DNA from 3 places in the Priestia sp. SB1 genome. Region 2 is predicted to be linked to each of the others. Evidence: predicted binding sites of a transcription regulator. Region 2 holds the regulator's gene; each other region holds the start of a gene.
The links. Region 2 encodes Rex, which represses fermentation and respiration genes when NADH is low (regulators of the CRP and FNR family bind a similar motif). Its sites were predicted from a motif close to TTGTGAAATATTTCACAA; they were not measured.
Positions count from the first base shown of each region.

Region 1: a site for Rex is predicted at 4,546-4,563, ahead of nirB (nitrite reductase large subunit NirB). Genes of this name have one in related genera too.
Region 3: a site for Rex is predicted at 5,058-5,075, ahead of WKH56_RS25875 (anion permease). Genes of this name have one in related genera too.

Region 1 is NZ_JBBJSS010000003.1:349,426-356,461, reverse strand. It holds gene WKH56_RS12425 (four-carbon acid sugar kinase family protein) at 1-291, shown strand, start outside; gene WKH56_RS12420 (GntT/GntP/DsdX family permease) at 398-1,756, shown strand; gene WKH56_RS12415 (competence protein ComK) at 1,896-2,375, shown strand; gene WKH56_RS12410 (sigma-70 family RNA polymerase sigma factor) at 2,477-2,968, opposite strand; gene WKH56_RS12405 (SGNH/GDSL hydrolase family protein) at 3,433-4,179, shown strand; gene nirB (nitrite reductase large subunit NirB) at 4,789-7,036, shown strand, end outside.
Region 2 is NZ_JBBJSS010000022.1:2,249-9,284, reverse strand. It holds gene groL (chaperonin GroEL) at 1-418, opposite strand, end outside; gene groES (co-chaperone GroES) at 486-770, opposite strand; gene WKH56_RS34480 (CPBP family intramembrane glutamic endopeptidase) at 1,070-1,798, shown strand; gene WKH56_RS34475 (YdiK family protein) at 1,795-2,022, shown strand; gene tatC (twin-arginine translocase subunit TatC) at 2,049-2,804, opposite strand; gene tatA (twin-arginine translocase TatA/TatE family subunit) at 2,820-3,005, opposite strand; gene WKH56_RS34460 (redox-sensing transcriptional repressor Rex) at 3,059-3,697, opposite strand; gene WKH56_RS34455 (ABC-F family ATP-binding cassette domain-containing protein) at 4,157-6,091, shown strand; gene tsaD (tRNA (adenosine(37)-N6)-threonylcarbamoyltransferase complex transferase subunit TsaD) at 6,347-7,036, opposite strand, start outside.
Region 3 is NZ_JBBJSS010000007.1:322,237-329,272, reverse strand. It holds gene WKH56_RS25900 (PepSY domain-containing protein) at 1-95, shown strand, start outside; gene WKH56_RS25895 (sensor histidine kinase) at 136-1,584, opposite strand; gene WKH56_RS25890 (response regulator transcription factor) at 1,581-2,264, opposite strand; gene WKH56_RS25885 (PepSY domain-containing protein) at 2,493-3,530, shown strand; gene WKH56_RS25880 (class I SAM-dependent rRNA methyltransferase) at 3,724-4,923, shown strand; gene WKH56_RS25875 (anion permease) at 5,202-6,635, shown strand; gene WKH56_RS25870 (alpha-amylase) at 6,664-7,036, opposite strand, start outside.

The DNA of each region.
Region 1 (7,036 bases), on a different contig from region 2:
GAAGAGCTTAAATTATCGGTAAAAATTTCAGATGCGGTTACAAGCATTGTTCGCCGCTTGAACGTTCGTCCAAACTTTATCGTTGCAAAAGGCGGCATTACGTCAAGCGATATCGGCGTAAACGGCTTATCCGTAAAGCGCGCGACGGTTGCTGGACAAATCAAACCCGGCATTCCGGTATGGGTAACGGGAGAGGAAAGCAAGTTTCCAAGCATTGCGTACATCATTTTCCCTGGAAACGTTGGAGCCAAAACAACGCTTCGTGAAACGGTTGAATTACTAAGTAAATAGAAAGAAGTGGACGTACGAGGTGCGTTCACTTTAGAAAATATTTGAAAGCGTATACATTATTTGGATGTACGTACATGAAAAATGGTCACACTAAGGGGATGAACATATGAATTCAGTATTTGGATTAAGTCATGAAGCAAGTCTTTTGCTGTATGCGATTGTATCGATCGTTGGACTTATCTTTTTAATTGCCAAATTTAAAACAAATCCGTTCGTAGCGCTGATTGTTGCGGCTTTGTTTATGGGTCTTATTTCAGGAATGAAGCTGCCTGATATCGTAACGGCTTTCCAAGAAGGAGTAGCGAGCGTCTTAGGATTTATCGCGATTGTTCTTGGTCTTGGAACGATGTTAGGTAAAATGATGGCAGAGTCAGGCGGAGCTGAGCGTATTGCCCGCACGTTAATTAAAGTATTCGGTGAAAAGAACGTACACTGGGCAATGATGGTTGTAGCCGTTATTTGCGGGATCCCGGTCTTTTTCCAAGTTGGTGTTGTATTATTAATTCCGCTTGTGTTTGTAATTGCCAAGCATACGGGTACGTCACTTATTAAAATTGGTTTATCATTAATTGCCGGTTTAGCCGTTGTTCACAGTTTAGTACCGCCGCATCCGGCAGCGATGCTAGCGGTAGATATCTTTAAAGCAGATTTAGGTAAAACGATTTTGTATTCATTAGTTGTGGCATTTCCAGCTGCAGCTGTGGCAGGTCCTATTTACGGATCGTTCATTTCACGCCGTGTTCACGTAGAGCCAACGGGTGAAATCATGGAGCAGTTCACAGAGTCGAAGCATAAAGACCTTCCTGGCTTCGGCATTACGTTATTCACGATTTTACTTCCAGTACTATTAATGCTTTTAGCAACAATTACTGGGTTCGTTTATCCAGAAACAAGTACGATTCGCTACGTAACAAACTTTATCGGAAGTCCAATCGTAGCGCTTTTAATTTCATTGGTATTTGCTTTTTATTCGTTCGGTTTTGCAAGAGGGTACAACAAAGATGATCTATTAAAATTCACAAACGAATGTCTTGGACCCGTTGCTTCGATCATTTTAATCATCGGTGCAGGCGGCGGTTTTAACAAAATTTTAACAGCAAGCGGTGTAGGTGACGCGATTGCAGGATTTGCTCAAGATGCTCATCTTTCTCCTATCGTGTTAGCATTTGTGATTGCCGGGTTAATTCGTGCAGCAGTTGGTTCAGCAACAGTAGCCATGACCACAGCAGCAGGTATTGTCGCACCAATTGCAGCAACGATGCCAAACGTAAGCCCAGAGCTGCTAGTACTGGCAACAGGCGCAGGTTCTGTAATGCTATCGCACGTAAATGATTCTGGCTTCTGGTTAATCAAAGAATTCTTCAATATGTCAGTGGCTCAAACGTTAAAAACGTGGACAGTGATGGAAACGATTCTATCATTTGCGGCGTTTGCAATGGTTCTTATTTTAGACATTTTTATTTAAAAGAAAGGCGCTGGCTTCAGCGCTTTTTTCTTTGGATATTAAATATATTCAAAACATTTCAAATAATGAGAAAAAAAGACTAGATTTTTCCCGTTTCGATAGTATAGAATAGTTATAAAGTAGCAAAGGGGGTAGATGTATGACAAATGATGAAAAGTATCAAATTGGTTTGACGACAAAAGCATTGATTCCAGTGAACGATCCTATACACTGCACAAAGGTGCTGGATGAAGCAGGAGAATACATGCTAAGCAAGACCTGTAAGCAATTATTAGAAGAAGCGTGCATTCGAGAATTAAGTACGTTTAAAGGATCCATTGCCGCTGTTCGAAAACTATTTCCCTATAAACAGCTTACACCTCTTGTCATTAGTCGTTCACAAGCGATTATTGCGTTTCCTACATCTTCGCCCAATGACTATAGCTGTGCTTGGATTTTCTCCTCTCACGTTCATACTTCACATACGCTTGCTACAGTTAATTCAACCTCCATGCTGATTCACTTCAAAGACGGAACGTTCATTCCAGTAAAACTTTCTTATTATAGTTTAGAAAAAAAGTTAGCCAGAGCAGCTGTTATTCGGAATTACTGTTTAGAAAGTCCGGTTGTCTTGGCATAATGCGTTCGATTTATCGAATAAACTTGTCCTACATATGAACAATCGTTTGGACTACACATGTGTACTAAAGGAGGAAGCTTATCATAAGCTTCCTCCTTTTTTTATTCCTTAAGAAGTGAGGCCTTTAGCTTTTTGCGAGCTGCTTTCCCCCAGTTTTTAACGGCTCCCGTAGAGACTCCGTATTTGCAGGCAATATCTTTATACGAGTAGCCTTCTAGCAGATGTTCGAGTACATAGATTTTTTCTCTTCCCGTTAAGTGTTCGATATGCTGCTTAATAATTTCACTTTCTAGCGGAACGGGAAGAGCGTGATCTTCGTTTAGTGAAAGCAGGTTCTGCTCAGCCGGTGTTTCACGTTCTTCGTATAAAATGGTGCCTTTTAAATGAGAAAGGATTGTACCCCGCACGGTTGTGTAGGCATAAGCAGAAAAAGATCCTTTGTTTTCGTCAAATTTTTGATACGCTCTCCATAAACCAATCAACGCAATTTGATAATATTCGTCGTAGTCTTTGTAAATATGAAACTTTTTAATCATCGACACAATTAATGGATGAAAAGATGAAGCGATTTGATCAAACGAGCTTTTTTGCATGTAGCATTCCTTTTTCAAAAACGCGTTTTTGCTGTATTCCGCCGGTATCTCTACTGTACAAGGGGAAGATCACATGTGCGAATGAGCGTACATTATGTTTTCTTTTTAAGAAACGTGACGTAATTTCCCCGGAAACTTCACGTTTCGCTAGGAAATATGCGAAGTATACGTGTATTTGTAGAGATTTTACGTACGAAAGGTCCCCCATTCCAATTTCTACTAATCTATACTATTTATATATCGATGTAGCAACTCTACCATCACGGAAGAGCGGTGATGGTAGAGTTGCTAGACATATGCGGCAGTCACCCTCCCTTGCGGGTTTGCGCCTGCCGCATAGGTGAACCTTTTTGGGCAAATTCAGTGAAGTATTTTTGTGGTTGTCCTTTTGTGTTTTCTATTGAATGTAAGTTGGGTGGGCAGAATATAGTTGGTTTTTAAAAAGTGGGTAAAGGGGAGATTGAATGAAGGCGATGGTTGGGGTAAATGTGGCGGCGGCTGTTTTGTGCGGCGCGGTGATGTATGCGGGGACGCAGCACTGGCAGGAGCAAACGGAAGCGCAGGCAAGTGAAGTAAAAACTGCTGTTGTACATAAAGAAAAACAGTTTTCTGATGTATCTGCTTATACAAAAAATCTTCCAGACTTTATTACAAAGCAAATCCAGTCATCTATCGCAAATAAAAAACCTCTGACTCTTGTGGTTGCCACATCCGCAAAGGAAGCAGGGTGGCCTCAGCAGTTAAAAAAAGAGCTAGCAGCTACATATGGACGTGATGTATTTACGGTCAAAACACTTTCATATGGTAACGGGACAACCGATGAGCTTTTATCCTCACATATTGCCGATCAAATTGATCAACTTCAGCCAAACATTATTCTGTTTGAAGCACCTCTTAAAAATGATTATCAGCACCTTACGCTAGATGAGACGCTTGAAAATACAGACAAGCTAATTCATCAGCTCAAAGACTTGAAAAAGACCCTTATGGTTCAGCCGTCACAGCCATATATTTCACACACGGAGTCCTATGAAGAAGGGGTAGAAGCGATCAGGGGAGTATCTGAAGCAAACTGGGTATATTATATGAATCACTCGCTCATTTGGCCGTTTCATTTAGGCGAGTATATCAATAAAGACAGCGGGAATTTAACGAAAAAAGGAAATGAAGTGTGGGGAGAATATGTTGTGAATTGGTTTACGGGAAAATAAAAAACAAGCCATCTTTCTTTTGAAAGATGGCTTGTTTTTTCATAATTTTGCTAGATTGTGACTTTTCTTCGTTTTATAGTAGTAATTTTTGGTATCTCTACACTTATAAAGTTTAAAGCCAAAAATCTCTAAAGGAGTCCAAAATTTCTTAACGTTTATGAGTGGCATTCTGATTCTCCGTTCTGTTCTTTATAAAGGTCTGTATAATTCATTATAAAGAATAAAAGAGTGATAGTAAATAGTATAAAGAACGGTTTATTTAAAAAATTCTTTATAAAGAATTTTTAGGGTTTTTATTTTTGACTTATCAACATATAGGAGTGATTTTTATCATAGCTCAGGTTATTTATTCTTGCTAAATTAATGTTGTGAAAAACATCACAAAATAAAATGCAAAGGATGATCTCAATTAAAACGTAATTAGAGCACTTATTTTTTTTGCTTGCTGTTAAAGCAATGGAATCGCATACATACCATAATAGTGTTAGATAACCTAACACATAAGTTGAACGATTCAGAAAATTCATATATCTTAAATATATCTTTAAAGATGCATAGAAAATATATCTTTGAAACAAGCAGGTATAGACGCCAGGGGAGGAATGGAAGATGCAAAAAAAGAAACTCGTATTGATTGGAAATGGAATGGCTGGAGTTCGAGCGATTGAAGAAGTATTGAAAGTTTCAAACGAAGCGTTTGAAATTACGATTTTCGGAAGCGAGCCGCATCCGAACTATAATCGTATTTTACTATCAAAAGTGCTGCAAGGAGATACGAATGTTGAAGATATTACGTTAAACGATTGGAACTGGTATCAAGAAAACAATATTACATTGTATACGGGCGAAACGGTTACTAGTATCGATTCAGTAAAAAAAGAAATAGCGACAAATAGCGGCAGAGTAGAATCATATGATGAATTAATTTTAGCAACGGGCTCTCTTCCTTTTATTCTTCCGATTCCAGGGTCTGATAAAAAAGGAGTTACGGCTTTTCGAGATATAAAAGACACGGATGAAATGCTGCAGGCATCACAGCAGTATAAAAAAGCAGCGGTTATTGGAGGCGGACTGCTTGGATTAGAAGCGGCGCGCGGACTGTTAAATTTGGGAATGGACGTATCTGTGATTCATTTAGCTCCGTATTTAATGGAACGTCAGCTCGACCCAACAGCCGGCAAATTGCTTCAAAACGAATTAGAAAAACAAGGCATGAAGTTTTTACTTGAAAAACAAACGGCGGAAATCGTCGGCGATGAGCGAGTTGAAGGATTATCTTTTAAAGACGGGACGTTTTTAGAAGCTGATTTAGTCGTGATGGCCGTTGGAATTAAGCCAAATGTTCAGCTTGCAAAAGAAGCGGGACTTAACGTAAACCGAGGAATTGTTGTGAATGACTATATGCAAACGGATATTCCAAACGTCTACGCGGTTGGAGAATGTGCAGAGCATAGAGGAATGGTATATGGACTGGTAGCACCTTTGTATGAACAAGGAAAAGCATTAGCAAAAGCAATTTGCGGGGCAGAAAAAGTGCCTTATGAAGGATCGGTTTTATCCACGCAGCTAAAAGTATCAGGTGTTGAAGTGTTTTCGGCAGGAGACTTCACGGAAGATGAAGAGAAAAAAGCGATCAAGGTGTTCGATGAACAAGACGGCATTTATAAAAAGCTTGTTTTGCGAGGCAATCAAATCGTAGGAGCCGTTCTTTTTGGAGACAGCAGCGACGGAAATCGACTGTTTTCAATGATTCAAAAGCAAGAAGATGTATCTGATGTCGCAAAAGTGTCGATTTTACAGCCTTCTGACGGTAGCGCGGGTGAAAGCTTAGTAGCAAGCATGAGCGTCGATGATATTATTTGCGGCTGTAACGGCGTAACAAAAGGTACGATTTTGGAAGCTATCCAAAAACAAGGATGCTCATCGGTTGATGAAATCAAAGCTTGTACAAGTGCCTCTCGCTCCTGCGGAGGATGTAAACCGCTTGTAGCGGAAGTGCTTCAGCATACGCTTGGCGCTGACTTTGACGCTACGGCTCAAAAAGAAGCGATTTGCGGCTGTACGACTCTGTCACGAGATGAAGTTGTCGAAGAAATTAAAGCAAAAGGCCTTTCGCATACGCGTGAAGTTATGAATGTACTCGGCTGGAACAATGAAGAAGGCTGTTCGAAATGCCGTCCGGCGCTGAACTATTATTTAGGTATGGTGAATCCGACCGGATACGTTGATGAGCGCGAATCACGATTTGTGAATGAACGCATGCACGCGAATATTCAAAAAGACGGCACGTATTCTGTTGTTCCTCGCATGTACGGAGGGGTCACAAATGCAGAAGATTTACGAAAAATTGCAGATGTTGTTGATAAATATGAAATTCCGCTTGTAAAAGTGACGGGTGGACAGCGTCTTGATTTGTTCGGTGTTAAAAAAGAAGATTTGCCTAGCGTATGGGAAGAATTAGATATGCCTTCCGGCTACGCGTACGGCAAGTCGCTGCGAACGGTGAAAACATGCGTCGGCGAACAGTTTTGCCGCTTTGGCACGCAGGATTCAATGGGCGTTGGAATTGCGCTTGAGAAAAAATTTGAAGGACTATGGACGCCTCATAAAGTGAAAATGGCTGTATCCGCTTGTCCGAGAAGCTGTGCTGAGTCAGGCATTAAAGATATTGGCTTTATTGGAATCGACGGCGGCTGGGAAATTTACGTGGGCGGAAATGGAGGTACGCATCTTCGCGGCGGAGATTTGTTGTATAAAGTAAAAACAGACGAAGAATTGATGGACATCACAGGAGCGTATTTACAGTACTACCGAGAAACGGCTAATTACTTAGAGCGTACGTCTGCATGGATTGAGC
Region 2 (7,036 bases):
TACCTTGAATTGGTTTAGAGATTGCTTTTAGTTCTTCAACCGCTACAGCTACTGCTTTTTCCATACCTTTACGGATACCCATTGGGTTAGCACCAGCCGTTACGTTTTTAAGACCTTCTCTGATCATTGCTTGCGCTAAAACTGTTGCAGTAGTTGTACCGTCACCAGCAACGTCGTTTGTTTTGCTAGCAACTTCGGCTACTAATTTAGCACCCATATTTTCAAATGCGTCTTCTAATTCGATTTCTTTTGCAATTGTTACACCGTCATTTGTAATAAGCGGTGAACCGAATTTCTTTTCCAATACAACGTTACGACCTTTTGGTCCAAGCGTTACTTTTACAGCATTTGCTAATGTATCTACACCACGTAGCATTGCGCGACGTGCTTCTTCGCTAAATTTAATGTCTTTTGCCATGTTCTTTGACCTCCTCAAGATGTTCTTAATAATCTATTTTTTACGTATGATAAGTTTGTGGTTAAAATTAGCCGATTACAGCTAAAATATCGCTTTCGCGTAAAATTAAGTATTCAGTACCTTCGTATTTTACTTCAGTACCCGCATATTTTGAGAAGATGATACGATCGCCCGCAGCTACTTCTAAAGCTACACGCTCACCGCTTTCTAATACTCGGCCTGTACCTACAGCAACAATTTTACCCTCTTGTGGCTTTTCTTTTGCACTGTCCGGTAACACGATACCGCTTGCTGTTTTTTCCTCAGATTTTACAAGTTCAATCACTACGCGATCACCTAATGGCTTTAACAAGTGAAACAACCTCCTCAAATAATATGTTTGCATTTTTATTAGCACTCAACCTCAACGAGTGCTAACACAATTATTATATTAAAACAAAGTGGGTTTTTTTTGCAAGTATTAAACAAAAAAAATTTAAAATTTACGACAACTACATATAATAGTCTTAGATTTCGACGATTTTGAGAAATAAAGCATTCTTTTCTCTGTTCAATAATATGTATGTTACAATACGAGCAAGAAGAAATTACTAACTTTACAGTACTTCTTCGACATATATACATAAAAACCTTTTAAAGGAGTATAGAAGATTGGAAAAACGTTATTGGTATGTTATCCTCACTTACATCCTTATGCAGTTTTCAGGAGTTGTTGGTATACCGCTGTTAAAATTAACAGGAATGTTTGATGACTATCCAGTTCGAACAGCGAATGTCATGCTTTTGACTTATTGGACTATCATTAGCTTTATCCTTGGTTTACTTATTGTCTTACTGCTGCTGCGCCGTGACATGTCCATGCGTATAGAACATGCTGGAAAAACGATTGCTGTTGTCTGGTCAGTCCTTGGGGTGTTTCTCGCTATGGCTGGTCAAGCTGTAGCAGGTATGATTGAGCACGCTCTTGGCATTACCCAAGTATCTGAAAACACACAAAATATTGTTAATCTTGTTAAAGCAACGCCGTTCCTTATTGTCGTTACGTCTGTTATTGGACCAATACTAGAAGAGATTATTTTCCGAAAGATTATTTTTGGTTCTCTTCACAAACGATACAATTTCTTTATCTCTGCATTTATTAGTTCCCTTATTTTCGCTGCGGTACACTGGGATTTTAAACATTTACTTGTGTATACAGCTATGGGATTTGTATTTGCATTCCTTTATGCAAGGACGAGACTAATTGTTGTACCTATTATTGCTCATGTTTTGATGAATACAATCGTTATTTTATCTCAAACTATTTTTGCAGATAAAATTATAGAAATGCAAAAACAAGCAGAACAAATGCAGTTCATTTTTGGAGGCATGTTTTTATGAAGAATATCCCTTTAACACGAGGGTTTATTTATATTATTATGGGGATTTTATTCACCTACTTGGCAATTCAAAATGCCCAGGAAACCGTCTGGAATTTCCCCACAATCTTATTTGCACTCGTAGCCGCATTCGATTTCAGGTTTGCGGTTCGCATCTTTATCTTGCACTACAAAATTAAAAAATTGCAGCAGCAATATAAAAATCAAGATGATTCATCCAAATAAAAAAACCACTGTTTCAGTGGTTTTTTTTACATACTAACATCTTCTCTTTCTTGCTCTGCCCTTGCCTTTAACACTTTGCGATACGAAATGCGGGAAATAATGATGCTGATTTCATACAAAATTAAGAGCGGCACTGTCACCATCATGTGCGAGAGCAATTCCGGTGGTGTAATAAGTGCGGCAATAACTAGCAGTACGAAATAGGCATATTTTCGAATTTGAGATAAAAACATAGGCGTTATAATTCCTAAACGCGTCAAAAACATAACGACGACAGGAAGCTGAAACAACAAGCCAAAAGGCAGTGTGAGCTGCATTAAAAAAGAAAAGTATTCATTAATGCCAATCACTTGGTTTACATTCAGCTCATCAGAAACGCGCGTCATAAAATCAACGACAAATGGAAACAACACAAAATAAGAAAAAGAGACACCGCCGATAAAGAGAAAAATGGAAACAGGAATATATCCAAGCGTTACCTTACGCTCTTTTTCATATAAACCAGGACTAATAAATGCCCAAAGTTGATACAGTGCAACAGGAGCTGCAAGTACACAGCCGATAATAACAGCAAATTGCATATAAATCTTAACTGGATCTGTTAACCGAAATGCATTCATCGTTAAATTCTTTGCCTCATCAGCATGCTGTAAATAGACAATAACCTTATCCGCTATAAAAAAGCCGCCAATTGTGGCAATCACAAAGAAAAATAAAACAATTAAAATGCGTTTTCGCAGCTCTCCTATGTGATCATATATTGACATTTCTTGTTCGGTCATACTATGATCACCCTTTTACTCTTTGTCATCTACTTGACGCTGTTTATCTTTTTCACGATCTTCTGATGCACCGCTAGCGGCATGCTTAAACTCTCTAAGCGTTTGGCCCACTGATCTTCCTAGCTCCGGTAACCGTTTCGGTCCAAAAATAAGCAGTGCTACAATCGCAATAATAATCCAACTGCCTGCTCCAATCCCCATATTCCCACTCTCCTTATTAATTTAGACTTAAGGAAATCGTAACACAGTCCGCCTTATTCAACAGGATAATTTTTCAAAAAGTAGACGAGCGACTGTAATTCTACAGCAAGATCAATATGATGGAGTCGAATCTCATCCGGTACGTTTAAGCGTGCAGGAGTAAAGTTTAAAATTCCTTTAATTCCGCAACTCACTAAACGATCAGTAATTTGCTGAGCAACAGTGGCAGGAACGGTTAAAATCGCTACTGAGATGTCATCACTCATATAATCTTCCAATTGGTCAAGATGATAGACCGGCACGTCGCCTACTTTCGTACCTACTTTATCTTCTATCACATCAAAAGCGCACTCAATTTTGGTGTTATTATTTTTAATAAAATTATAATTTAAAAAGGCCGTTCCTAGATTCCCTACGCCAATCAGTGCTACTTTCGTTACTTCATCTTGGTCTAACGTTTTACGGAAAAATGTAAGTAAATAATTCACATTGTAGCCGTATCCCTTTTTTCCTAATGCACCAAAGTAAGAAAAGTCCCGACGAATAGTAGCAGAATCCACTTTCACTGCCTCACTTAACTCCGCTGACGACACACGCTGTTTACCAGAAGCATGCAAATTTTTCAAAAAACGATAATAAAGCGGCAATCGCTTAGCCGTTGCTTGTGGTATTTTTAATTGTTCAGTGTTCACGTTGTACCCCCTCAGTTCATGTATGTCATTACTAACATTTTCAAGTCATATTGCATTACCTTTCACAAAGCATCAACCGCTTTGAGGTAGCGCTTCCAATTCTCTCTCTTTTCTCTTGTTTTATATATACTCCGCTTCACACCTCGACGGCTTTTGTCTATTCAGCACTCCTTAAAGTCGGTATGTAGAACGAAGCAATTAGCCCTTCAAAGGATCGGTTTGTTAGTCATGACGGATTTTTTCACATCCATCATAGATAAGTTCAGAGATGCACTTATCTCTTATTTTAACATAGTATCCTGTATAAAATGTGCAGGTAAAATCATTTTATTTCATGAATCAAAACATTCGCTTCATCATTTGTCCTTGTCCCTCTACAAATTACAAACGCTTGTAGGAAGAACTTGTAGTTAAAAATATGTTAAAATACACTATGGATATACTACTAGAGGTGAAAAAATGATTATTCTACAATTGAACGGTATTACAAAATACTATGGGGCAGAACCCATTTTATCGAATATAAAGTTAGAAGTACAATCAAAAGACCGCATTGCCCTAGTGGGACGAAACGGTGCTGGTAAATCAACTTTATTAAAAATTATTGCTGAGCAGCTTTCCTATGACAGCGGAGAAATTATTAAACCTAAGGGTGTTTCCATTGATTATATGGGACAAGATACAGTTCTTGAGTCAACACTCTCCATATGGGAAGAAATGATGACTGTCTTTGCTCCATTAAAGAAGATGGAAAAAGAATTACGTACGCTTGAAACGAAGATGGGTGATCCAGACATTTTTAATGATTCAGTTCAATACGAAAAACTAACCAAAGAGTATGATCAGCTTCAAGTAACGTTTAAAGATTTAGGCGGCTATCAATATGAAGCGGATACACGATCTATTCTTCACGGTTTCCGTTTTTCAAACTTTGACTACAGCACCCCTATTTCCTCCTTAAGCGGTGGACAAAAAACGCGCCTGGCTCTTGCAAAACTGCTTTTAACAAAGCCTGATTTGCTTATTCTGGATGAGCCTACCAACCACTTAGATATTGAAACTTTAGCATGGCTGGAACAGTTTCTGCAAGGGTATGAAGGAGCTATTTTAATCGTTTCACATGATCGTTACTTCCTTGATAAAGTCGTAAATCAAGTGTATGAAGTCGTACAAAAAACAACGGTGAAGTACACGGGCAACTACTCTAAATACCTTGTACAAAAAGCAGAGCGATATGAAAAAGAGTTGCGTCAGTACGAAAAGCAGCAAGATGAAGTCGCAAAGCTGAATGATTTTATTCAGCGAAACATCGCCCGCGCATCGACTACAAAACGTGCGCAAAGCAGACGTAAACAGCTCGATCGAATGGAGTTAATAAATCGACCTAACGAAGGCGAAAAATCAGCTAGTTTTTCGTTTGAAATTGAACGTCAAAGCGGAAATGAAGTCTTAAATCTGGAAGATGTGTCTATCGGATATAATGAACACAACTATGTCGTCCAAGAGGCAAATCTTCGCATTAAAAAAGGGGAAAGCCTTGCGTTGGTTGGTCCTAATGGCGTGGGGAAATCAACTTTATTAAAAGGCATTGTGGATAAACTCAGCTTCAAGACTGGAACCATTTCCTTTGGCTCAAATGTAATGGTTGGTTATTACGACCAAGAGCAAGCCAATTTAACGTCTAATAAAACCGTTTTAAATGAACTTTGGGATGACTACCCAGCCAAACCTGAAAAAGAAATCCGTACAGCGCTTGGAAATTTTCTGTTTTCAGGTGATGATGTACTGAAAATCGTTTCCACGCTCAGCGGTGGTGAAAAAGCACGTTTGGCTCTTGCGAAGCTTATGCTTCAAAAAGCTAACTTCTTAATTTTGGATGAACCTACTAACCATCTTGATTTAGATAGCAAACAAGTACTCGAGAATGCGTTAATTGATTACCCAGGGACTCTATTATTTGTTTCACATGACCGTTATTTTATTAATCGTATTGCCAATAAAATAGCAGAGCTATCTCCTGAAGGAGTAGAAGAATTTCTTGGAGATTATGACTATTATGTAGAAAAGAAAGCAGAAATAGAGGAAATCAAAGAATTAGAAAATATAAAAGCAAACGAAGAACGTACGGTAAAAGTAGATAAACAGTCCTATAAACAAGATAAAGAACAAAAGAAATTGATGAGACAGCGAACGCGCCGCATTGAAGAAATTGAAACTGAAGTAAACAAATTAGAAGCCGCCCAAGCGGCGAATGAAGAACTTCTTTGTGACCCTGAAATTTATCAAAATCACGAAGAAGTATCAAGATTAAACGGTGAAAATGAAAAAATTTCTTCACAGTTATCCACATTAATGGAAGAGTGGGAAGAATTACAGCTGCTTCTAGAAGAGTAGCCTATATTTTTGCGTATCTATTCATCCTGTTTACTTGTTCATGCGCTTAAGAGCAAGCTTTATCCACTCTGTGAATAAATAGTGGATATCTGTCTGATTTTCATAATTAAAACTTGTTGATAACAGGTCCGTGTACTGAGTGCACGGACTTTTCCACATAATTATCCACAGTCAATTCTAAATTTATTGAATATTGTTGATAAATCATTTTTATCCACAAAAAAGGACGAATGAGAAATAAATCTCATTCGTCACTTACTCTTCCAAGTCCAAACCGGGGTTTGCATTTAATGACATATCTGAACGTTTTCCTTGAGCAAATCGTACGCTTGCTGCTGCTCCAATCATTGCGGCATTATCCGTACATAGAGATAGCGGCGGGATAATAAGCTCAATATTTGATAGGGGTTCAAATGCCTCTTCTAGCGCTGCTCTAAGCCCTTTATTAGCAGCAACTCCTCCTGCTAATAAAACTTGCTTAACGTTATATTCCTTTGCAGCTTTAATCGTTTTAGTTACTAACACATCAATGACACTCGCTTGAAAGCTAGCAGCAAGTGTTTGTGGAAGAATCTCTTCACCTTTTTGCTTCGCATTGTGGACAGTGTTAATAACTGCTGATTTTAATCCACTGAAACTAAAATCATAGGATCCTTCTTCTAGCCAAGCACGCGGCAAATCAATTAATGGCTCTCCTTCATGTGCAAGGCGGTCAATATGAGGTCCGCCTGGATATGGAAGGTTTAACGTGCGGGCTACTTTATCGTAGGCTTCTCCTGCTGCATCATCTCTTGTTTCACCGATTACTTTAAAATGACCGTGACTTTCCATGTATACAAGCTCCGTATGCCCGCCAGATACAACTAGCGATAAGAGCGGGAATTCTAGTTTTTTGATTAGCTGATTTGCATAAATATGTCCTGCAATATGATGAACACCAATTAA
Region 3 (7,036 bases), on a different contig from region 2:
CATTCAGTGAACAAGCGTACACGTTTGTGATCAAAGGAACAGACAATATAAAACATACTGTAAAAATCAGCCCTCAAACAGGAAAAGTATGCTGATTTGATAAAAAAGACGATTGCTTCAAGGCAATCGTCTTTTTTATGTCAAGGGCAATACGATTTCAAAAGCAGTTCCTGCATTCAATTTGCTTTCTACATGTATTTTCCCCCCGTGCAGCTCTATAATAGATGCGCTGATGGCCAAGCCTAAGCCCGCTCCTCCATATGCCCGAGAGCGTGAAGCATCAGCTTTGTAAAATCGCTCAAATAAATGAGGAAGGTGTTCTTGAGGAATACCATGACCGTTATCTTGTATTATTAACGAAAGTTCTTTCTCATTTATTTTTCCTATCACTTGAATAACTCCTGTAGTTGGATTTGTATGCTGTACGGCGTTGGAAAATAAGTTTAAAACAACTTGTTTAAATTGATCTTTGTTAATGTCTGATGGTAAACGGCTTGGAAAGTCGAATAAAACCTTTCTGTTCCCCGCCAATAGTATGAGTTGAGGTTTCATATCTAAAATCAACTCATCTACAAAACAGTATTCTTTTTGAAACGGTGGAAGTTGATCAAGCTGAGCAAGAAGCAGAAGATCCTGAATAAGTTTGTGTAGCCTTTTGGACTCTCCATACATGCTTTTTAATGCGTCGTTTAATTGTTCTGGATTACTGCTAGCCCCTCTTAATAAAACTTCTAAAAAGCCGTGAATAGATGTAAGCGGCGTTCGCAGTTCATGCGAAGCATCCGCAACAAAACGCCGCATTTGTTCTTTGGCTTCTGTTTCTGCTTTAAATGCTTTTTCAAGACGTTCAAGCATTTCATTAATAGAAAGAGAAAGGCGATCCATTTCGATTTGTCCTTGATTAACAGGCAAGCGGTCATGTAAGCTTCCGGCATTAATATGCTCCACTTTTTTAGTAGTAGTAAACAAAGGGACTAACGTCTGTTTTAAAACAGAAGAAAAAACAAAAAAAGCAATGGTCATTGCGGTAAGTGAAAGCATTAAAAAGATGAGCATTTGTCTGATTAAGAGGTCTCTTAATGATTCTGTGGGAGTATTAATTTGAATAACTCCCTGTATTTCTCCATCAAAGATAATGGGTTTTAAAACAATGACTTGCTCTTGATGACCATCCATTTTTTTTATAAGGCTCGTCGTGTTGTCCGGCTGGTTGCTGTTTTTCATTACTTGTTTGTATGCAGATGCAGAAAGCTTAGGGAAGTAAGAATGATGTGGATCCTTAGCCAGCCGTAAAAAGGTGCTTTTTTGATTGATAAAGGTAATATTAACGCCCGGGAAATAAACCATTGGTCTTGATGATTGTTTTACATTCTGGCTTGTTTCAATATCGTGCTTCCAGACATCATCGGGAATCAAGTGAATTTGGTCTTCGATGCTTCTAATTTTATTTGTGTAAATAAATTGCTTCATAAATACGTATTGAAAAACGCCTATCAGCATCAGTAAACTCAAAATAACGAGTAAACTTCTAGATAAAAGCTGAAGGCGAAGAGAGTTCAAATGAAAGAAACGTTTGTGCTTCATGAAATATCAATCCGGTACCCTACACCGCGAAGCGTTCGAATAACGGTTCGGCTATGGTCCTGTAATTTTTCTCTCAGTGATCGAATGTATACTTCAACAATGTTTTCTTCTCCTCCAAAATCATATCCCCACACTCGATCTAAAATGGTGGATTTACTTAGTACGAGACCGTGATTAATAACTAAGAATTTTAAGAGTGCATATTCAGTAGGGGATAAATTAAGTATGTGATTAAGGTATTTAATTTCTTTGCGGCGGTCATCAATTTTAAATGGACCGATGGATACTTCGTCTAATAAGTTGGGAAATTGATTGCGGATTCTAGCTTGAATGCGCGCAAGAAGTTCTTCAAAACTGAAGGGTTTGACCATATAATCATCTGCTCCAATAGTCAGCCCCTTTACTCGATCGTCCACTTGATCTTTTGCTGTTAGCATGATGACAGCTATATTCCCCATTTTCTTTAACAAACGGCATACTTCAAATCCATCCATTCCCGGAAGCATAACATCTACAATAGCGATATGAGGCTTGAATTCTTTGGCTATATTAATGCCTTCCATTCCGTCTTGGGCAGCTTTGATATCAAATCCTTCATTCGTTAACCCTAAAGATAAAAACTGTAAAATAGTTGGTTCGTCATCTATAAGTAAGACTTTAATTCCTTTTAGTTGATCCATCATGGTGAAAACTCCTTTGCTCCTCTACTTTCTATTATGCTTTTTTATCTGAAACAGCCCTGAATAATAGCTGAAAGCAAGCTGAAAAATAGTAGCTATTCTTATATCTTCAGCTAACTTTAAGCTTCTATTCGTCTTATTCTCAGAAATCTTTTGCATAATGAACGGCGTACTAGATAAAACGCCATAGACGGAAAGTCTAATGGTGAAAGAGGAGGAAATGTAAAGATGATTAAATGGGTAAAAGTATTGTCTACATCTGCTTTAGGAGCTGCAGTTGCATTTAGCTCTATTACAACGAGTCACGCTGCAGAAATGAAGACAGCGAAAGCAGAGACAACTGAACATGTGAGTATCTCGCAAGCTCAAGCAAATGGTATTGCTCTGCAAGATTGCAAAGGGACGGTCACATCTACGGAATTTAAGCAAGAATCAAGTGTGTATGTGATTACAATTGTAACGAATAACCTTGAGCAAAGAATCGTAGAAGTAAGCGCAAGCACTGGAAAAGTAGTGAAGAAGCAAGAAGTGAAGTTATGGACACAAAATCAAGTGAAAGAATCCATTTCTAAGCAGTATACAGGAGCGATTCAATCTATTACATTTAACAAAGAAACGCATGAATATACGTTAACTGTAGTAGATGGCAAAGTAGAATATACGCTAACCGTGGATGGTCTAACGGGGAAAGTCATTCATGAGAATAAAAAAGAGCTGCAGCTAATATCAGAGCAAAAAATAAAAGAAACAATTGTTAAACAATATAGTGGTTACGTATATAGTCTAGAGTTTAAAGAATCCGCTAGTCAGTATGTCGCAGTGATTCTTAAAGATAGCACTCAATATACGGTAACGTTAGATGCTTTCACAGGAAAAGTAGTTAATACTTCTCAGCAAGCAGTGAAGCTATTAACGAGACAAGATGCAAAAGATCTTGCATTGGCTACATATGCAGGTAAGGTGAAAATGGTAGAATATGATCAAAACGCAGCGATTTTCACAGTAAAAATAATCAAAGATAATACGGAATACACCGTTACAATCGATGCGGTTTCGGGTGAAATCACACATGTAAGACATGATAAGCTTCAGCCGTTAACGGAGACCGCTGTGAAAGTTCTTGCTTTAAAACATCAAGAAGGAAAAGTAGATCATATTGAGCTTATAACAGAAAACTCAATAACTGTATACGTGGTGACTTTAGTGAGCGGAAGCAAGCAGCAGACGCTTAAGTTCGATGCATATACTGGACAAGAGTGCTCATAATTTTTTATCTTAAAACATAAAACATACATTTCATTTTTCATTCATATCAAGCAGGGGGTGCTTCAAGGCATCCTCTGCTTTTCTATTTTGTAACTGGAAACATTACCGGTTATCTATGTTAAGATAAATGTAGATTATTCTCGTAAAATGGATAAAACTAGAATGAACTAAATTAAATAGATAGGGTGTACACATGAGAAAAGAAGTACAAGTTATAGCCAAAGAAGCTTTTATTAAAAAAGTGAATAAAGGTTATCCACTCATTGAAAAAGATGCGCTTGTTGATGGTCATAAACTGCAAGAAGAAGGCGTTATTATTAACTTAGTCACTCCAAAGAATCAATTCTTAGCCAAAGGCTATTATGGAAAACAAAACAAAGGCTACGGATGGATTCTGACGAAGAAGAAAAGTGAACAAATTGACGCGGCGTTTTTTGTACGAAAAATTCAGCGAGCTATTACCTCTCGTCACGATTTTTATGCGTCTGAAGATACAACTGCTTTTCGTGTATTTAATAGTGAAGGTGACGGAATTGGCGGCTTAATCATTGATTATTATGACGGATATTACGTCACGAGTTGGTATAGTGAAGGAATTTATCAATTTAAAGAATACGTTATTGAAGCTTTAAAATCTGCGCCTAACTTTAAAGGGCTGTACCAGAAAAAACGTTTCAACGTAAAAGGGCAGTATATTGAAGAAGATGATTTTGTCACAGGAAATAAAGGTGAATTCCCTTTAATTGTAAGAGAAAATGGTATTCGTTTTGCCGTTTATTTAAATGACGGAGCGATGGTTGGGGTCTTTTTAGATCAGCGAGACGTCCGTAAAACGATTCGAGATAAATATGCAAAAGGAAAGACCGTTCTAAACATGTTTTCGTATACAGGCGCATTTTCAGTGGCGGCCGCTCTTGGAGGAGCTGCGAAAACAACAAGTGTCGACTTGGCCAATCGCAGCCTGGCAAAAACAATTGAGCAATTTAGTGTAAATGGAATTGATCACGAAGCACAGGACATTATTGTGGAAGATGTTTTTAAGTATTTTAAATATGCAGTTAAGAAGAATATGACGTTCGATCTTGTGGTGCTAGATCCGCCGAGCTTTGCTAAATCGAAAAAGCATACGTTCAGCGCGGCAAAAGACTACAAAGATTTATTAAAAGAAGCCATTGCTCTTACAAAGCCAAATGGTGTCATTGTAGCTTCGACGAATGCAAGTAATTTTGATATGAAAAGATTTCATTCGTTTATTGAAAAAGCTTTTAATGAAAAAGGGGAACGCTACAAAATGATGGAGCAGTTCTCTCTTCCAGCTGATTTTAAAACAATAAAAGAATTTAAGTCAGGTGATTATCTCAAAGTCGTGTTTATTCAAAAAGTAAATCGTTAAATGCAAGGCTGCATGATGAACTCATGCAGCTTATTTATTTTGATGAAATAACGCTTACAAGCTATTTTGAAGGGAATAAAATGAAGGTGAAAGATAAAAATTGTCAATATGTATGATAAAATAATAAAGGAATTATGCTCAACACTTCACAAATTTACAATATCATCCTTATGAAACGTATTTTTACAATTATTTTATTTTAAATGGGACAAGTATTGGGTACGAAGGGGAAAGAGCATACTACTATTATTATTTAAAAACATGAAAGGAGAAAGATTATGGCTGAAACAACTAAAAAGCCTGCCGGCGAAGTGAAGTTTATTCCTTTATTAATTTGTCTGGCAATCGGACTTATTTTATGGTTTATTACACCTCCGTCCGGACTTGATGTGAAGGCTTGGCACTTATTCGCTATTTTTGTGGCTACTATCGTAGGTCTTATCATTAAACCATTGCCATTAGGCAGTGTAGCTATTTTATCTTTAACCATTATTGTATTAACTAATACATTAACACTTGAACAATCGCTCAGCGGTTTTCAAAATACAACGATTTGGTTGATCGTTATTGCATTCTTTATTTCTAGAGGTTTTATTAAGACTGGTCTAGGAACAAGGGTTGCCTATATCTTTGTCCGTTTGTTCGGTAAAAAGACGTTGGGACTATCGTATTCTCTTATCGTAAGTGATTTACTTTTATCACCTGCAATGCCGTCTAATACAGCACGAGCTGGAGGAATTATTCTTCCAATCATTCGTTCTTTATCTGAAACATACGGATCGAGAACTGGAGACGGTACGGAGCGCAGAGTCGGTGCTTTTTTAACAAAAGTATCGTTTCAAGGAGATATGATTACATCGGCTATGTTCGTAACGGCAATGGCGGCCAATCCTCTTGCTGTTAAAATGACAGAACAAATTACAGGAAAGACTATTTCATGGGTTGGATGGGCAGCGGCTGCAATCGTGCCTGGAATTATTAGTTTAATTGTTATTCCGCTCGTTATTTATAAGCTGTATCCGCCAGAATTAAAAGAAACGCCGGAAGCATCTGAAATTGCAGCAAAAAAACTAAATGAAATGGGTCCGCTAAAGAAAGAAGAATGGTACATGATTGGCGTATTTTTACTTCTTCTTGTGCTGTGGATTTTTGGCGCTAATTTAAATATTAATGCAACAACAACTGCTTTTATTGGTCTATGTGCGCTGCTTTTAACGCAAGTGTTAAGCTGGTCGGACATCAAAAAAGAACAGGGAGCATGGGATACATTAGTCTGGTTTGCTGTTTTGGTTATGATGGCAACTTTCTTAAATGATCTAGGCATGATTCCTTGGTTCAGTGATCTGATGAAAGGCACTGTTAGTCATATGTCTTGGATGACGGCGTTGATTGTACTAGCTATTGCATATTTTTATTCTCACTACTTTTTTGCGAGTAACACGGCTCACGTCAGCGCTATGTACGCAGCATTTTTATCTGTCATCGTGGCCGCTGGTGCGCCTCCGTTACTGTCAGCATTAATTTTAGCGTTCTTTAGCAATTTATTTGGCTGTTTAACTCACTACGGCAGTGGACCGGCACCGGTGTTCTTCGGTAGTGGATATGTAACGCAGCAAAAATGGTGGTCGCTCGGCTTTTTAATTTCAATTATTCATATTATCATTTGGATTGGAATTGGCGGCTTGTGGTGGAAACTGCTAGGTCTATGGTAAAAAAACAGTGGCGCAGGCCACTGTTTTTTTATGCTTCAGCCCAAACGGATACAGAGCCGCCATTTACAGGGAAGTGTCCGTAGCCGTCTTCTTCAATCACAACTTGGTCTTCTCGGTTCTTTGTGAAGTCGATCCACGTTTGTCCGCTTCGGTGTTCGCCGACGAACATTCTCTTTTCGCCGTCTTCGCCGTTTGACATCACCACAGCGCATCCAGACTTCTCAAATTCCTCTACACCATGCCTTACCCATCCAATGGTATTCGGGTGATCAAAATAATCGTCTTGCTGTCCGTATGCTTTGTCATAGCGTACGTGCAAGAGAGCAGAAATATCTTTTTCTTTTCCCTCAATTGGATGCTCTCCACCTATCCCAAAATAGTCTCCGTAAAATACACAAGGA